Telluria mixta: one gene and its partner. The protein of the gene in region 1 interacts with the protein of each later gene in a pairwise test. Links are inferred from orthologs where the notes say so. Each region holds a gene or a part of one and is shown on either strand. Other genes may lie near its edges.

Region 1 (7,684 bases):
GTCAAAATAATTTGACCTTCAACTGCACGGAAATCCCGCCGTACAGGCGATCCTTGTACGACGGGATCACGCCGACGTTCACGCCCACGCGCTGGTACTCGTACGTGAACGTGGGCACGACGGCCGGGAACCAGCCGCGGTCGCGCATCTTCGGATACCCGTCGAACGCCGCGATCGCCGCGCCGAGGCGCACGGGGCCCAGCGCATACGGCTGCCACAGCACGCCGACGTAATTCGAATACATCCTGTCGCTGTTGACGAAGCGCCCTGCCGCCGCCGCCATCGTGCCCGAGAAGCGGTATTCGACGCCGAGGCCGCGGTTGCCGCCGTTGAGGTTCTTGTCGCGGTCGAAGTGGTAAGTCGCGAAGCCGCTGTCGATCCACAGCTCGCGCTTCGGGTCCGCGTCGATCTTCGTGAACAGGTCATCGGCATGCGCGCCGGCGCTCAGCAGCGCCAACAAAGCGCCTACATAATGCGTTTTCAATCGTCGGCCTTCGGATCGAGGTCGGGGAACATCACTTCCGTGAAACCGAAGCGGGTAAAGTCGCGGATCCGCATCGGGTACAGGATGCCGAGCAGGTGATCCACTTCGTGCTGCACGACGCGCGCATGGAAGCCGTCCACGTCGCGGCTGATCGGGTTGCCGTACTGGTCCACGCCCTCGTAATGCAGGCGCGTGTAGCGCGGCACGCTGCCGCGCAGGCCCGGGACGGACAGGCAGCCTTCGAAGCCCTCTTCCATCTCGTCGGACAAAGGCTTGAGCACCGGGTTGATGAGCACCGTCTCCAGCACGGCGGGCGCGTCCGGGTAGCGCTGGTTCTTGCCGAAGCCGAAGATCACCAGCTGCAGGTTGACGCCGATCTGCGGCGCGGCCAGGCCGGCGCCGTCGACGGCGTGCATCGTCTCGAACATGTCGGCAACGAGTGCGTGCAGTTCGGGCGTGTCGAACGCGCGCACGGGCTCCGCCACGCGCAGCAGGCGCGGGTCGCCCATCCTGAGAATCTCGCGGATCGTCATTTCGGCAGGTCCGCGCACAGGTGCGTGAGGAATTCGCGGTAGCCTTCGGCCGTCTCCGGGTGCTTCATGCCGATGGCGGCCGTGGCCTTCAGGTAGCCCAGCTTGGAGCCGCAGTCGTAGCGCGTGCCGGCATAGCGGTACGCCAGGACGCGTTCGCGCGACATCAGCGAGGCGATGCCGTCGGTCAGCTGGATCTCGCCGCCCGCACCGGTGCCCAGGTTTTCCAGGTGTTCGAAGATGGCGCCGGACAGCACGTAGCGGCCCACGACGGCCAGCGTCGACGGGGCGTCTTCGGGTTTCGGTTTCTCGATGATGCCGGAGACCAGTTCCAGGTCCGGACGATAGGCGCGCGCGCTGACGATGCCGTACTGCCGGGTGTTCGCGCGCGGCACGTCCTGCACGGCGAGCACGCTGCACTTCTCGTACGCGTACAGGTCCGTCATCTGCGCCAGCACCGGCTTGTGGCCGTCGGCCGTGTCCATGAAGTCGTCCGCGAGCAGCACGGCGAACGGCTCGTTGCCGATCACGGGACGGGCGCACAGCACGGCGTGGCCCAGGCCCAGCGCGGCCGGCTGGCGGATGTAGATGCAGTTGACGTTCTTCGGAATGACCTGGCGCACGAGCTTCAGGAGTTCCTCCTTGCCGGCCGCTTCCAGCTCCGATTCCAGCTCGTAGGCCTTGTCGAAATGGTCTTCGATGGCGCGCTTGTTGCGGCCGGTGATGAACACGAGTTCCGTGATGCCGGCGGCCACCGCTTCCTCGACCGCGTACTGGATCAGCGGCTTGTCGACGATGGGCAGCATTTCCTTCGGCTGCGCCTTGGTGGCCGGCAGGAAGCGGCTGCCGAGGCCGGCGACAGGAAATACGGCTTTCTTGATTGCGGTCATTGTGAAGCTCCGTCTGATTATTGAGTTGAGTTCTGTGCGCCCAGCAGGGCCAGCAGGCCCGCTTCGTCCAGCACGGTCACGCCGAGCTGCTCGGCCTTTTCCAGCTTGCTGCCTGCTTCCGCGCCGGCGACGACGTACGACGTCTTCTTCGACACCGAACCGGACACCTTGCCGCCCGCCTGTTCGATCAGGGCGCCCGCGGCATCGCGCGACATCGTCGGCAGGGTCCCCGTCAGCACGAACGTCTTGCCGGCCAGCGGACCCGCGGCATCGACGGCATCCTGCGGCAGCAGCGCCAGCAGCTCGCTGCGCAGCGCCGCAAGAAGCGCCAGCATCTCGCGGTTGCCCGGCACCGCCATCCATTGTTCCAGCGCCGTGACGACGCCTTCCGGCAGGCCGAACACGCTGAAGATCTTCAGGTGTGCGAGATCGTCCAGCGTGCGGCCGTCGGCCAGCAGCTGGCGCGCGCGCGGCTCCGTCAGTTTCGGGATCCCGAGCGCGGCCAGCAGGCCCACGTCGTCCAGCTTTTCGCGCAGTTGCGCGCGCGGCGCATGCTCGCCCTGCGGCGCAACGCCGGCCGCCAGCAAATCGTTCAGCGCCTGCTGGTTTTTCTCTTCCGCGAAGAAGTCGGCAATGGCTTCCGCGACGGTGCCGCCAATGTCGGGCAGCACGCGCAACAGCGCGGCCGGCGCACGCCGGACCAGCGCGAGGCTGCCGAGCCAGTCGGCCAGGGTCTTCGCCGTCGACTCGCCCACGTGGCGGATGCCCAGCGCGAACAGCAGACGCTCCAGCGGCGGGTGCTTGCTGGCGGCGATGGCGGCCAGCAGGTTGTCCGCCCATTTCGTCGCGACCTTGCCCTGCTTGACCGTCTCCGGCGTGGTGCCGTCGCGTTCATCGGCCAGACGCTTCATCTTCAACAGGTCGTCCAGCGTGAGGCGATACAGGTCCGCCACGCCGTGGATCAGGTTCGCTTCCACGAGGCTGTCGATGTAGCGGTCGCCCAGGCCTTCGATGTCCATCATGCGGCGGCCCGCGAAATGGCGGATCGCTTCCTTGCGCTGCGCCGCGCACGTCAGGCCGCCGGAGCAGCGCGCGACGGCCTCGCCCTCTTCGCGCACGACGTGCGAACCGCACACGGGACACGTCTTCGGCAGTTCGTACACGGGTGGAACCGGCGTCGGGCGGCGTTCGAGAATGACCGAGAGCACTTCCGGAATCACGTCGCCCGCGCGGCGCACGACGACCGTGTCGCCCACGCGCACGTCCTTGCGGCGTACCTCGTCCTCGTTGTGCAGCGTGGCATTCGTGACGGTGACGCCGCCGACCGACACGGGCACGAGGCGCGCCACCGGCGTGATCGCACCGGTGCGTCCCACCTGCACGTCGATGGCGGACACGGTCGTCAGCGCTTCCTCGGCCGGGAATTTGTGCGCGAGCGCGAAACGGGGCGCGCGCGACACGAAGCCCAGCTCGCGCTGGTCCGACAAGCGGTCGACCTTGTAGACGACGCCGTCGATCTCGTACGGCAGCGATTTGCGGCGCGCGCCGATGTCGCGGAAGTAGCCCAGCATGCCTTCGCAGCCCGTCACGACAGCGCGTTCCTTCGACACGGGCAGGCCGAGCTGGTCGAGCCAGTCCAGCGCCTTCGAGTGCGATTCCGGCAGCGGCGCGCCTTCCAGCAGGCCGATGCCGTAAGCGAAGAAGCGCAGGCGGCGCTGGGCCGTGATGCGCGCGTCGAGCTGGCGCAGGCTGCCCGCGGCCGCGTTGCGCGGGTTCGCGAATTCCTTCTGGCCCGCGTCGCGCTGGCGCTGGTTCAGGCGTTCGAAGTCTTCCTTGAACATCAGGACTTCGCCGCGCACTTCCAGCACCGCCGGAATGTCGTCACCACGCAGACGGAGCGGAATGACCTTCACGGTGCGGATGTTGGCCGTGACATCCTCGCCCGTGTAGCCGTCGCCGCGCGTGGCGGCCTGCACGAACACGCCGTTCTCGTAGCGCAGGCTCATCGCGAGGCCGTCGAATTTCAGCTCGGCCGCGTACTGCACCTGCGCGTGGCCGAGGCCGTCGCGCACGCGGCGGTCGAAGTTGTCGATGTCTTCATCGGAAAAGCCGTTGTTCAGCGACAGCATGGGCACGGCATGCGTGACCTGCTTGAATTCCGGGATCGGCGCGGCGCCCACGCGCGACGTCGGCGAATCCACCGACACGGCTTCCGGATGCTTGGCTTCCAGGTCCTGCAGTTCGCGGAACAGCTTGTCGTATTCGGCGTCGGGAATCGTCGGCGCGTCGAGCACGTGGTAGTTGTAGATGTGGTGGTTCAGTTCCTTGACGAGCCACGCCATCCGTTCCAGGTCGGCCATGCTCACCTCAGCTGAACAGGCGCAGCGCGCGCGTGGAACCGGCGGCGATGTCGGCCGCGTCCATCTCCTGGTAGAACTCGCGCACCTGGCCCGCGATCTCTTCCAGCGCCGCATCCGTCAGGGGCTGGTCGAAGTCGTCGACGATGGCGGCATCCAGGCGCTGCTCGAGGTCCTTCGCGCACGCGACCATCTTGCCGAAGCCGTCGCGGGCCGGGGCCACGCACGGCACGTCCAGCAGCAGCGTCAGGCGCGACGTCGTGTCGGCGCCCAGGGTGACGTTGGTCGACAGCGTGAACAAGGTGCCGCCGCCCTCCTCTTTGTCCAGCATGACGAACTTGCCGTCCGGGCGCACGTCGAACCCGGCGTTTTCCAGCGCGCCGATCAGGGTCGCCATCGCCCACGGCGCGCCTTTCGACGCGAGGTTCACGCCCAGTTGCGCATCGTGGCCGGCGACGAAGCGGTGCAAGGTCTTCGCTTCGCTCATCACTTCGATCATGTCCGGCACTTCCGGCTCGGCACCAATCTCGTCGGCCACGGCGCGCAGGCGCGTCACCATCTCGGAGTATTCCAGTTCGTTCAGCGCCGTCGTGCGCGTCGCCAGCTGGACGCCGGCCTGCAGCTTGGTGTACACGCCGCCATGCACGATCGGCTCCCAGTCGCCGTTCACGGCCAGGCCGACGAAGTGCACGGGCTTGTTGCCGACGCGGCGCAGTTTGAGGAGTGCAGGCAGGATGCGGTCGCCGCGCAGCGGGCCTTCGGAATTCAGCGGGATCAGGCAGTCGATCAGCGGGTCGACGAGGTTCTCGGCCAGTTGCGCGGGCGGCGTGTCCGGCTTCACGGCCGGCAGCTCGGCGACGGGGTCGAGGGCGGCGGCGGCAGCCGGCACCGGCGCGGCGGCGGGTGCGGCACCCGGCGCGGCGTGCTGGAACGGCTCGGCGACGATGCTCGGCTCGATCAGGACGTCGTGGTCGGGCGCGGGGGCGCCGTCCAGGATGGGCTCGTGGCGCTGGACGTGCGGTTCCGCGCGCTCGGGCGAGCCGCCCTTCATCAGCACGTCGTCGTGGTCGTGCGAGAACGCGCGCTCGACGCTCTTGCGGGCCTTGTACTCCTGCCACTTGTTGTAACTAATGACGCCGACGACGAAAACGCCGCCGGCCGCGATCAGGCTCATTTGAAAGTCTGTCATGCTGCTTGTGCCTCAGTAGCGAAATTCGCGGCGGACTCCATGTCCACCGCCACGATGCGCGACACGCCCTGCTCCTGCATCGTCACACCGATCAGTTGGTTGGCCATCTCCATCGCGATCTTGTTGTGCGAGATGAAGAGGAATTGGGTATGGTCCGACATGCGCTTCACCATGCGGCAGAAGCGCTCGGTATTGGCGTCGTCCAGCGGCGCGTCGACCTCGTCGAGGAGGCAGAATGGCGCCGGGTTCAGGCGGAACATCGAGAACACGAGCGCCGTCGCCGTCAGCGCCTTCTCGCCGCCGGACAGCAAATGGATCGTCGCGTTCTTCTTGCCGGGCGGCTGGGCCATCACCTGCACGCCCGAGTCGAGGATCTCGTCCCCGGTCATCACGAGCTTGGCCTGCCCGCCGCCGAACAGGATCGGGAACAGTTCCGAGAAATGCAGGTTGACGCGGTCGAAGGTGTCCTGCAGCAGGTCGCGCGATTCGCGGTCGATGCGCGAGATCGCGCCTTCCAGCGTGCTGATCGCCTCCAGCAGGTCGTTGTTCTGCGCATCGAGGAAGCGTTTCCTCTCCGTCGCCTGCGCCAGCTCTTCCACCGCCGCGAGGTTGACGGCACCGAGGGACGCGATGGCGTTCGTCAGGCGCGTGACCTCGCCCTGCAGGTACGCCGGCTTCAGCTCCGGATCGAGCTTTTCCGACAGCGCCGCCTCGTCGGCACCCGTGGCCGACAGGGCTTCCGCGAACTGTTCCTGGTTCAGGCGCGCGGCCTGTTCCTTCAGTTGCATCTCGGTGATGCGCTCGCGCTGCGGCTGCAGGCCGCGCTCCGCCGCCATGCGCGCTTCTTCCGCCGCGCGCAGCTGCTGCGTGAGCTGGTCCAGTTCGTGGCGCGCATCGGCCAGCGCCTTTTCCTGTTCCGTGCGGCGCGCCAGCAGGTCCTGCAAGCCTTCCGCCGCCGCGCCGGATTCCAGCGCTTCCAGTTCCAGCTTGCCGGCGCCGATGCTTTCCAGGACTTGCGCGGCCTGCTGGTTGGCCGTCGCGATCGTGCGGCGCAATTCCTCGATGCGCGTGCGCTGCGTCTTTTCCGCGAACACGGCTTCCTGCGCGGCGCGTTCCAGGTCGCGCAGGCGGTTGCGCGCTTCGGCCAGCACGCGTTCCTGTTCCTGGAACTCGACCTGGCCATCCTCGTGCGCGCCCTGCAGCTCGGCCAGTTCCATGTCCAGCTCTTCGAACTGCGCTTCCGCCTCGGCCTTCGCCTGTCGCTGCTCCGCTTCCTGCGCGGCGATCTCGTCGAGGTCCGCCGCGATCTGGCCACTGCGCTGGTTGAAGCGCGACTCGACCTCGGCCTGTTTCACCACGTCGATCTGCAGCGCATGCACTTCGCGCTGCAAGGTGGCGACCTTCTGGCGGCCTTCCTGCAGGCGGCGCTGCAGGTCGGACACGGCGGCGTCGGCGCGGGTCGCGCGCGTGCGGGCCTCGTCCAGCAGCAGGGCCTGCGCGCGCAACTGCTTGCCGATGTTGTCGATCTCGTGCTGGCGCGCGAGCACGCCGTCCTGCTCGGCGTCGGCCGCGTAGAAGCGCACGCTCGATGCCGTCACCATATGGCCCTGCGGCGTGACGAAGCAGCCGCCCTGCGGGAGCTTGCCGCGCTGCGCGAGCGCCGTGCCCGGATCGTCGGCCGCGTACACGCCGGTCAGCCAGTCGTCCAGCAGGCCGCGCAGGCCCGGGTCGTTCAGCTTGAGGAGGCTCGCGAAGGGTTTTAATCCATGATGATCCTGCGCACCCGCGCTGCCCGGCGCCGGCGAATACAGCGCCAGCCGGGCCGGCGGCGCATCGCCGAAGAAACCGCGCGCCCAGTCGAGGTTCGACACTTCCAACGCGCCCGTGCGCTCGCGCAGCACGGATTCCAGCGCCGTTTCCCAGCCCGTCTCGATATCCAGCTTCTGCCACAGGCGCGGCAGTTTATCCAGTTCGTGCTTCTGCAGCCACGGCTGCACCTTGCCCTGCGTCTGCACGCGCTCCTGCAGCTGGCGCAGCGCCGTGAGCCGCGCTTCCAGCTTGGCGTTGGACGCCGTCTCCTGCTGGACCTGCGCATGCGCCTCGCGCCGCTCCTGCTCGACGGCTTCCTGGCGGCTCGCCGCCTCTTCCAGCATCAGGTTCTGTTCTTCCAGCTGCAGCTGCTTTTCTTCCAGCTGCATGCGCAGGTTGTCGAGGTGGCCGGCGTCCGGCAGATT
Region 2 (7,908 bases), 2.3 Mb from region 1 along the record:
CAGCAGCAGAACCGGAACCTCGTTGAACACGCGGAACCACTTATGGCTGCGCGTATTGACGCCGCGTTCGAATTTTTTCAGCAGCGAACCACACGCATGATGGTAGCCGATCACGAGGATCACGAGCGCCAGTTTTGCATGCAGCCAGCCGCCCTTGATGCCGAAGCCCAGCCACAGCCACAGGCCCAGCAACAGCGCCGGCACCATCAGGATCGTCGTGAAGCGGTACAGGCGGCGGCCCATGCCGAGCAGGCGCTCGACTACTGCAGGGTTGCTTTCCTGGGCCAGGTTCACGTAGATGCGCGGCAGGTAGAACAGGCCGGCGAACCACGAGGCGACGAAGACGATGTGCAGCGCTTTGATCCAGAGGTACATGCAATTCCTTTATTCAAGAGCTCCAATTCGGGGTCGTAGCACGTTTTCGCAAAAATTCGGGGTCAGAGCACTTTTTAGTGCAATGGCTCTTGAGAATCAACGGGCGCCAAGAGATCGACAAAGTCCCTCTGCCCCGCCTCGCGGATGCAGGCTGCCGCAATTAGAGGCACGTAGGAACAATTGTCCTCAAATGTGCTCTGACCCCGAATTTTCCGAAAAATGTGCTCTGACCCCGAATTTATTTGCGCACTTCGCCGTGGCCAAAGACCACGTATTTCAGCGACGTCAGGCCTTCCAGCCCAACCGGCCCGCGCGCATGCAGCTTGTCGTTCGAGATGCCGATCTCCGCACCCAGGCCATATTCGAAGCCGTCGGCGAAGCGCGTCGACGCGTTGATCATCACCGAGGCCGAATCCACCTCGCGCAGGAAGCGCATCGCGTCCGTGTAATCCTCGGTAACGATGGCGTCGGTGTGCTTCGACGAATACGTGTTGATATGCTCGATGGCCGCGTCGATGCCGTCCACGATCTTCACGGCGAGGATCGGCGCCAGGTATTCCGTGCTCCAGTCCTCTTCCGTCGCGGGCGTCAAATGCGGATAGCCCTGCAGGATCGCCAGCGCTTCCGGATCCGCGCGCAGTTCCACTTCCTTCGTCGCGTACAGCTCGGCCAGTTGCGGCAGCACGGTCGGCGCGATGGCGCGGGCGACGAGCAGCGTCTCCATCGTGTTGCACGTGCCGTAGCGGTGCGTTTTCGCGTTCATCGCGATCGGCAGCGCCTTGGCGATGTCCGCTTTCGCGTCGATGTAGACGTGGCAGATGCCGTCCAGGTGCTTGATCATCGGGACGGTGGCTTCCTTCATCAGGCGCGCGATCAGGCCCTTGCCGCCGCGCGGGACAATCACGTCCACGAATTCCGGCATCGTGATCAGGGCGCCGACGGCGGCGCGGTCCGTCGTCTCGACGACCTGCACGCCGTGCTCCGGCAGGCCGGCGCCGCGCAGGCCTTCGGCCACCAGCGCGGCCAGCGCGCGGTTGCAGTGGATGGCTTCCGAGCCGCCGCGCAGGATGGCGGCATTGCCGCTCTTGATACACAGGCCGGCCGCGTCGACGGTCACGTTCGGGCGCGCTTCGTAGATGATGCCGATCACGCCCAGCGGTACGCGCATGCGGCCCACCTGGATGCCCGTCGGGCGGAATTTCAGGTCGGTGATTTCGCCGATCGGATCGGGCAGCGCGACGATCTGGCGCAGGCCGTCGACCATCGTGGCGATCGCCTTGTCGGACAGCGCGAGGCGGTCCAGCAGCGCCGGTTCCAGGCCGGCGGCGGCCGCCGCTTCCATGTCGCGCGCGTTGGCGGCGCGCAGCTGGTCGGCGTCGCGCTCGATGGCGGCGGCGATCAGGAGCAAGGCCTGGTTGCGGGTGGCGCTGTCTGCGCGCGCCATGCCGCGCGAGGCCGCGCGCGCCTGGCGGCCGATTGTTTGCATGTACTCGGTGATGTCCATCGTGCTTCTTCCAGTGAATTCGTTATGTCGATGCGACTTTCAACGCCAGCTGCAGCATCGCATCCCACGCATCGCCCGCGAACTGCTTCGCGCGCAGGCCCTTGACCATCTTGTCGACCTGCGCCGCCTGCTGCAGCGCCGTTTCCAGGGTCGGCAGCGAAATCCTGCGCAGCGCCGGTTCCATCATGCGCTCGCGCGGGCCCCAGATGCGATATTCCTTCAGCAGGGCCCCCAGCGGGCGTCCCTGCGCCATCCCTGCCTTTAATTTTAGCAGCGTGCGGATTTCTTCGGAGACGGCCCATAAAACCAGCGGCAACGCCTCGCCCTCGCCTTTCAGCCCTTCCAGCATGCGCACGAGGCGGGCCGGGTCGCCGGCCAGCATCGCTTCCGACAATTTGAAGACGTCGTAGCGCGCCACGTTCAGCACGGCGTCATGCACCTGCTCGTATGTGAGCTTGCCCGGCTCGTACAGCAGGCCGAGCTTCTGGATTTCCTGGTGCGCCGCCAGCAGGTTGCCCTCGACGCGGTCGGCGATGAAGTCCAGGCTCTGGCGGTCCGCGCTCTGGTTCTGGCTTGATAAGCGCATGCCGATCCAGCCCGGCAGCTGCGCCCGTTCCACGTTCGGAATCTCGACGTAGACCGCCGCCTGCTGCAGCGCCGCCACCCACGACGCCTTGGCCGTCTGCCAGTCCAGCTTCGGCAGGGTGACCAGGGTGAGGTTGTCGGGATTCAGGTCTTTCGCATAGTTCTGCAGGGCCGCGCTGCCGTCCTTGCCCGGCTTGCCGCCGGGGATGCGCAGCTCGATCAGCTTCTTGTCGCCGAACAGCGACATGGCCTGGTTGGCGGCCAGCAGCTCGCCCCATTTGAAGTTGCGCTCGACCGTGAGCACGTCGCGCTCGGAATACCCTTGCGCGCGCGCGGCACGGCGGATCTTGTCCGCCGCTTCCAGCGCGAGCAGGTGCTCGTCGCTCGTGATCACGTACAGGGGCGCGAGCCCCTTGGCGAGGTGCCCGTCGAGCGCCTCAGGCCGCAACTGCATGGTGTTCCTTTTTAGTTAAGTCGCTGGTTTGATCGACGCGAGGCGGCGGATGATCTGCTGCACGAGGTCCGCCTGCATGTCGCGGTACAGCAGCGCTTCTTCCGATTCCTTGGCCAGCACCTGGGTCTCGTCGAACGCCATGTTCCGGCGCAGCGAGATCTGCGTGGGCGGCACCAGTTCCGCGCCCTTCGCGTCGCGCACGGTGAACGACATCGTGTACGTCAGCAGGTATTCGCGCACGCGGCCCAGGCTGTTCAGCGACAGGATGGACTTGTTGCGCGACTCGCCCAGCAGCACGAACTGCGCCTCGGCATCCGTCGCCTTGTCGGCGATGACCACCTGGTCGGACGCGCGCAGGTTGCGCTTGAGTTCCGTGCCCAGCGCGGACGTGTCCGGGAAGCCGAGATAGATGCTGTGGAACGGCATCGTGTAGCTGCCGTTCGAACCGCGCAGCTGGAAGCCGCAGCCTGTGGTGACACTTGCCACCAGCAGGGCCGCGACCGCGCGCACCGCCAACTTCCGGGTCAGGGCGCGCATGGCTTACACCACGATGTTGATCAGTTTGCCGGGGACGACGATGACCTTCTTCGGCGTGCCTTCGACGAACTTCTGCGCCGCTTCCGACGCCAGCGCGGCGGCTTCGATGGCGGCCTTGTCGGCTTCCTTCGGCACCTTCACCGAACCGCGCAGCTTGCCGTTCACCTGGATCATCAGCTCGACCTCGGCCTGTTCCAGCGCGGCCGGATCCACTTCCGGCCAGGCCACGTTCAGGATGTCGCCGTACTTGCCGGCGTAGCCGAGTTCCTGCCACAGCGCGTGCGTGATGTGCGGCGCGACCGGGTTCAGCATGCGCAGGAAGATCGACAGGCCTTCCGTGATCACGGCGTCGCTTGCAGCGCCTTCCGCCAGCTTCGCCGACTCCAAGGTATTGAGCATCTTCATGCAGGCCGAGACGACCGTGTTGTACTGGATGCGCTTGAAGTCGTAGTCGGCCTGCTGCAGCACCTTGTGCACTTCGCGGCGCAGCGTCTTCTGCGATTCGTCGAGCGTCCCTGCCTGCTGGCCGGCCAGTGCGGCGGCCACGCGCTCGCGCTGGGCATAAGCGAATGCCCAGACGCGGCGCAGGAAACGGCTCGCGCCTTCCACGCCCGATTCCGACCATTCCAGGGTCTGCTCCGGCGGCGCGGCGAACATCGTGAACAGGCGGGCGGTATCCGCGCCGTACTGCTCGATCTGCGCCTGCGGGTCGATGCCGTTGTTCTTCGACTTCGACATCTTCTCGGTGCCGCCGATGACGACCGGCTGGCCGTCTTCCTTCAGCACCGCCGATTGCGGACGGCCGCGCTCATCGAACGTCAGGCTCACGTCGGCCGGGTTGTACCAGGTCTTCTTGCCGGATTCCTCTTCGCGATAATAGGTCTCGTTCAGCACCATGCCCTGCGTGAGCAGGTTGACGAACGGCTCGTCGAATTTCACGAGGCCGAAGTCGCGCATGACCTTCGTCCAGAAGCGCGCGTACAGCAGGTGCAGCACGGCGTGTTCGATGCCGCCGATGTACTGGTCCATCGGCATCCAGTAATCGTTGCGGGCCGGGTCGACCATCGCGTCGTTCGAACCCGGCGACGTATAGCGCATGTAGTACCAGGACGAGTCGATGAACGTGTCCATCGTGTCCGTCTCGCGGCGTGCCGGCGCGCCGCAGCACGGGCAGTCGACCTTCAGGAACGCTTCGTGTTTCTTCAGCGGGTTGCCGGAACCGTCCGGGACGCAGTCTTCCGGCAGCACGACCGGCAGGTCCTTCTCGGGGACCGGCACCGTGCCGCACTTCTCGCAGTGGATCATCGGGATCGGCGTGCCCCAGTAGCGCTGGCGCGAGATGCCCCAGTCGCGCAGGCGGAACGTGACCTTCTTGTCGCCCAGCTCCAGGTTCGCGAGGTCGCCCGCGACGGCGTTGACGGCCGCCGTGTAATCCAGGCCGTCGTACTTGCCCGAGTTGATGACGACGCCGCGTTCCTTGTCGCCGTACCACTCCTGCCAGCCGTCCAGCGAGAACGTCTCGCCTTCCACGGCCACCACCTGCTTGATCGGCAGGTCGTATTTTTTCGCGAAGCCGAAGTCGCGCTCGTCGTGGGCCGGCACGCCCATCACGGCGCCGTCGCCGTAGGTGATCAGCACGTAGTTGCCGACCCAGACCGGCACCTGCTCGCCGGAGATCGGATGCGTCACGAACAGGCCGGTCGGCATGCCCTTCTTTTCCATCGTCGCCATGTCGGCTTCGATGACGGAACCCTGCTTGCACTCGGCGATGAACGCCTGCAGTTCCGGATTGTCCTTGGCCGCGTGCTGGGCCAATGCGTGTTCCGGCGCGACGGCGCAGAAAGTCACGCCCATGATCGTATCGGCACGCGTCGTGAAGACGTACAGCTTGCCCTCGTTGATGAGCTCACCCTGCTCGTCCATGATCACGTGCGGGAATGCGAAGCGCACGCCGGTCGACTTGCCGATCCAGTTGGCCTGCATGATGCGCACGCGCTCCGGCCACCCCGGCAGCTTGTGTTCGACGTGGTCCAGCAGTTCGTCGGCGTAGTCCGTGATGCGCACGTAGTACATCGGGATCTCGCGCTTTTCGACGGTCGCGCCCGAGCGCCAGCCCTTGCCGTCGATGACCTGCTCGTTCGCGAGCACGGTCTGGTCGACCGGGTCCCAGTTCACGGTGCCGGTCTTCTGGTAGATGATGCCCTTCTCGAGCATCTTGAGGAACATCCACTGGTTCCACTTGTAGTAGTCCGGCTTGCAGGCGGTCATCTCACGCGACCAGTCGATCGCGAGACCCATCGACTCCATCTGGCCGCGCATGTGGGCGATGTTCGAATAGGTCCACTGGGCCGGCGGCACGTTGTTCGCCATCGCCGCGTTCTCGGCGGGCATGCCGAAGGCGTCCCAGCCCATCGGCATCAGCACGTTGTAGCCGTTCATCCGCAGGTAGCGGTACATCACGTCATTGATCGTATAGTTGCGCACGTGACCCATGTGCAGCTTGCCCGACGGATAGGGCAGCATCGAGCAGGCGTAATACTTGCCTTTCGGGAAACGCGGGTCGTTCTCGACGGCTTTATACGCGTCGATCGACTTCCAGTAGGCCTGCGCGGCCTGTTCGACTTCGGCTGGACTATATTTTTCTTGCATGATGTTCTGCAGACTGAAAGAGGTGAGCAGAACATTATATCGTGTCACATGACAAGCGACCTATCGCAGTTCGAGCTCCAGCGCCGCCTTCTCGCCATAGTCCTCGTAGCGCTCGTTGATGCCGATAATGCAAAAGGCCATCTCTTCCAGCACGTCCGGCGCCCGTTCGCGCAGGGCCTCCGAGTGCGTCACGACGATGTGCAGCACCTCGTCCTTCTTCAGGCGGACGCTGCTCATGCCGTCTTCGTCGCGCAGATAGCTCAGGCAATCGACCCAGGAATCCATCGTGTGCGGGTACGAATCGGGAAAGCCGAACGCACGCTGGCTCTCGACGTGAAAGCTTTCCGCATCGGTGATCGCGGCGCCGTTGAGCTCGACGGTGGCCATGGAAAGTCTCCTGTTAGGTAACGTAAAACAACGTCGCCCCTGCGGAGGCAGGGGCCCAAGTTCTGCAGGCGTTGTCGATCCGCGTACGAAATTGGGTTCCCGCCTTCGCGGGAACGACGGAGATATATGCCAGTATGCCAGCAGATCGCCGGCAAAGCCGTCCAGTTCGGCGGGCGTGTGCGGGTCAGGCCTTGAGGCCGAGGACGTCCTGCATGTCGTACAGACCCGTTGCCTTGTCGGCAATATACCGCGCGGCGCGCAGCGAGCCCTGGGCGTAGCTGACGCGGCTGCTGGATTTGTGGCTGATCTCGATGCGCTCGCCGATACCGGCGAACAGCACGGTGTGGTCGCCCACGATGTCGCCGCCGCGCACGGTGGCGAAGCCGATCGTCGACGGGTCGCGCTCGCCCGTCACGCCTTCGCGGCCGTAGACGGCACATTCCTTCAGGTCGCGGCCGAGGGCGTCGGCGATCACTTCGCCCATCTTGAGCGCGGTGCCGGACGGGGCATCGACCTTGTGGCGGTGGTGGGCTTCGACGATCTCGATGTCATAGCCCTCGGAGAAATTCTTGGCCGCCATTTCCAGCAGCTTCAACGTGACGTTCACGCCGATGCTCATGTTCGGGGCGAACACGATCGCGGTCTTTTCGGCGGCGGCGCGGATGGCGGCCTTGCCGGCGTCATCGAAACCGGTGGTGCCGATGATCATCTTGATGCCGTGCGCGGCGCAGTATTCCAGGTGGTGCAACGTGCCTTCCGGGCGCGTGAAATCGATCAGGAAGTCGGCGTCCGCCAGGCCCTTGGCCAGGTCGGACTGGATCACGACACCGGTCAACTGGCCGGAAAACGCGCCGGCGTCCGAATTGATGAACGGGTTGCCTTCGCGGTCGAGGGCGCCGGCCAGGACGGCGTCCGGTGCGGCGGCGATGGCTTCGATCAGCATGCGGCCCATGCGGCCGCTCGCGCCGGCAACGGCGATTTTCAGTTGGGTCATATTATTGTCCTCCGCCGCCTTTCGCAGCCTCGTCGCGCTTGCGCTTGAGCTCGTCCAGCGATTCCTGCTCGGTCTTGGTTTCGTATTTCGAGATGCCGATCAGGCGATTGATGTATTCGCGTTCCGTCGGCAGGTTGCCGCCGTCGAAGTGGTCGACCTTGTCGTCCTTGAAGTAGACGGTGACGCGGCTGGTGGTCAGCTCGCCGTTGCCGCGCGCAAGGTAGAACGGGTAATCCCAGCGGTCCTTGTGGAAGGCGTCCTGCAGCAGCGGGGTGCCGAGAATGAATTTCACCTGGTCGCGGGTCTGGCCGACCTTCAGCTGGTTCAGCATTTCCTGCGACACGAAATTGCCCTGCTGGATGTCCGGGCGGTACGGCGAGAAGATCCAGAGGAATTTCTGCAGCTGGGTGACGGTCGTCGTCT

The links. Proteins that work in one complex are often made in the same cells at the same time.
Region 2: the proteins of ligA (region 1) and leuS interact in binary tests that used the Escherichia coli proteins (3 or more experiments, as listed by UniProt). The link is inferred for Telluria mixta from one-to-one orthologs.

Annotation. Positions count from the first base shown.
Region 1 is NZ_CP119520.1:4,849,179-4,856,862, reverse strand. What follows is about bases 1,594-4,585. They hold ligA (NAD-dependent DNA ligase LigA), read right to left. Parts: upstream 4,265-4,585; coding sequence 1,922-4,264; downstream 1,594-1,921. Other genes in these bases: P0M04_RS21640 (cell division protein ZipA C-terminal FtsZ-binding domain-containing protein), read right to left, coding at 4,272-4,585; galU (UTP--glucose-1-phosphate uridylyltransferase GalU), read right to left, coding at 1,594-1,904. Outside these bases: P0M04_RS21665 (DUF885 domain-containing protein), read left to right, coding at 1-10; P0M04_RS21660 (hypothetical protein), read right to left, coding at 2-457; def (peptide deformylase), read right to left, coding at 481-1,017; more of galU, read right to left, coding at 1,014-1,593; more of P0M04_RS21640, read right to left, coding at 4,586-5,450; chromosome segregation protein SMC, read right to left, coding at 5,447-7,684. UniProt on the Escherichia coli protein: DNA ligase that catalyzes the formation of phosphodiester linkages between 5'-phosphoryl and 3'-hydroxyl groups in double-stranded DNA using NAD as a coenzyme and as the energy source for the reaction.
Region 2 is NZ_CP119520.1:2,535,640-2,543,547, reverse strand. What follows is about bases 3,259-6,474. They hold leuS (leucine--tRNA ligase), read right to left. Parts: upstream 6,105-6,474; coding sequence 3,459-6,104; downstream 3,259-3,458. Other genes in these bases: P0M04_RS11300 (barstar family protein), read right to left, coding at 6,165-6,474; P0M04_RS11310 (LPS-assembly lipoprotein LptE), read right to left, coding at 3,259-3,455. Also shown: P0M04_RS11325 (CopD family protein), read right to left, coding at 1-375; P0M04_RS11320 (glutamate-5-semialdehyde dehydrogenase), read right to left, coding at 614-1,879; holA (DNA polymerase III subunit delta), read right to left, coding at 1,902-2,918; more of P0M04_RS11310, read right to left, coding at 2,934-3,258; more of P0M04_RS11300, read right to left, coding at 6,475-6,491; dapB (4-hydroxy-tetrahydrodipicolinate reductase), read right to left, coding at 6,676-7,485; P0M04_RS11290 (outer membrane protein assembly factor BamE), read right to left, coding at 7,487-7,908.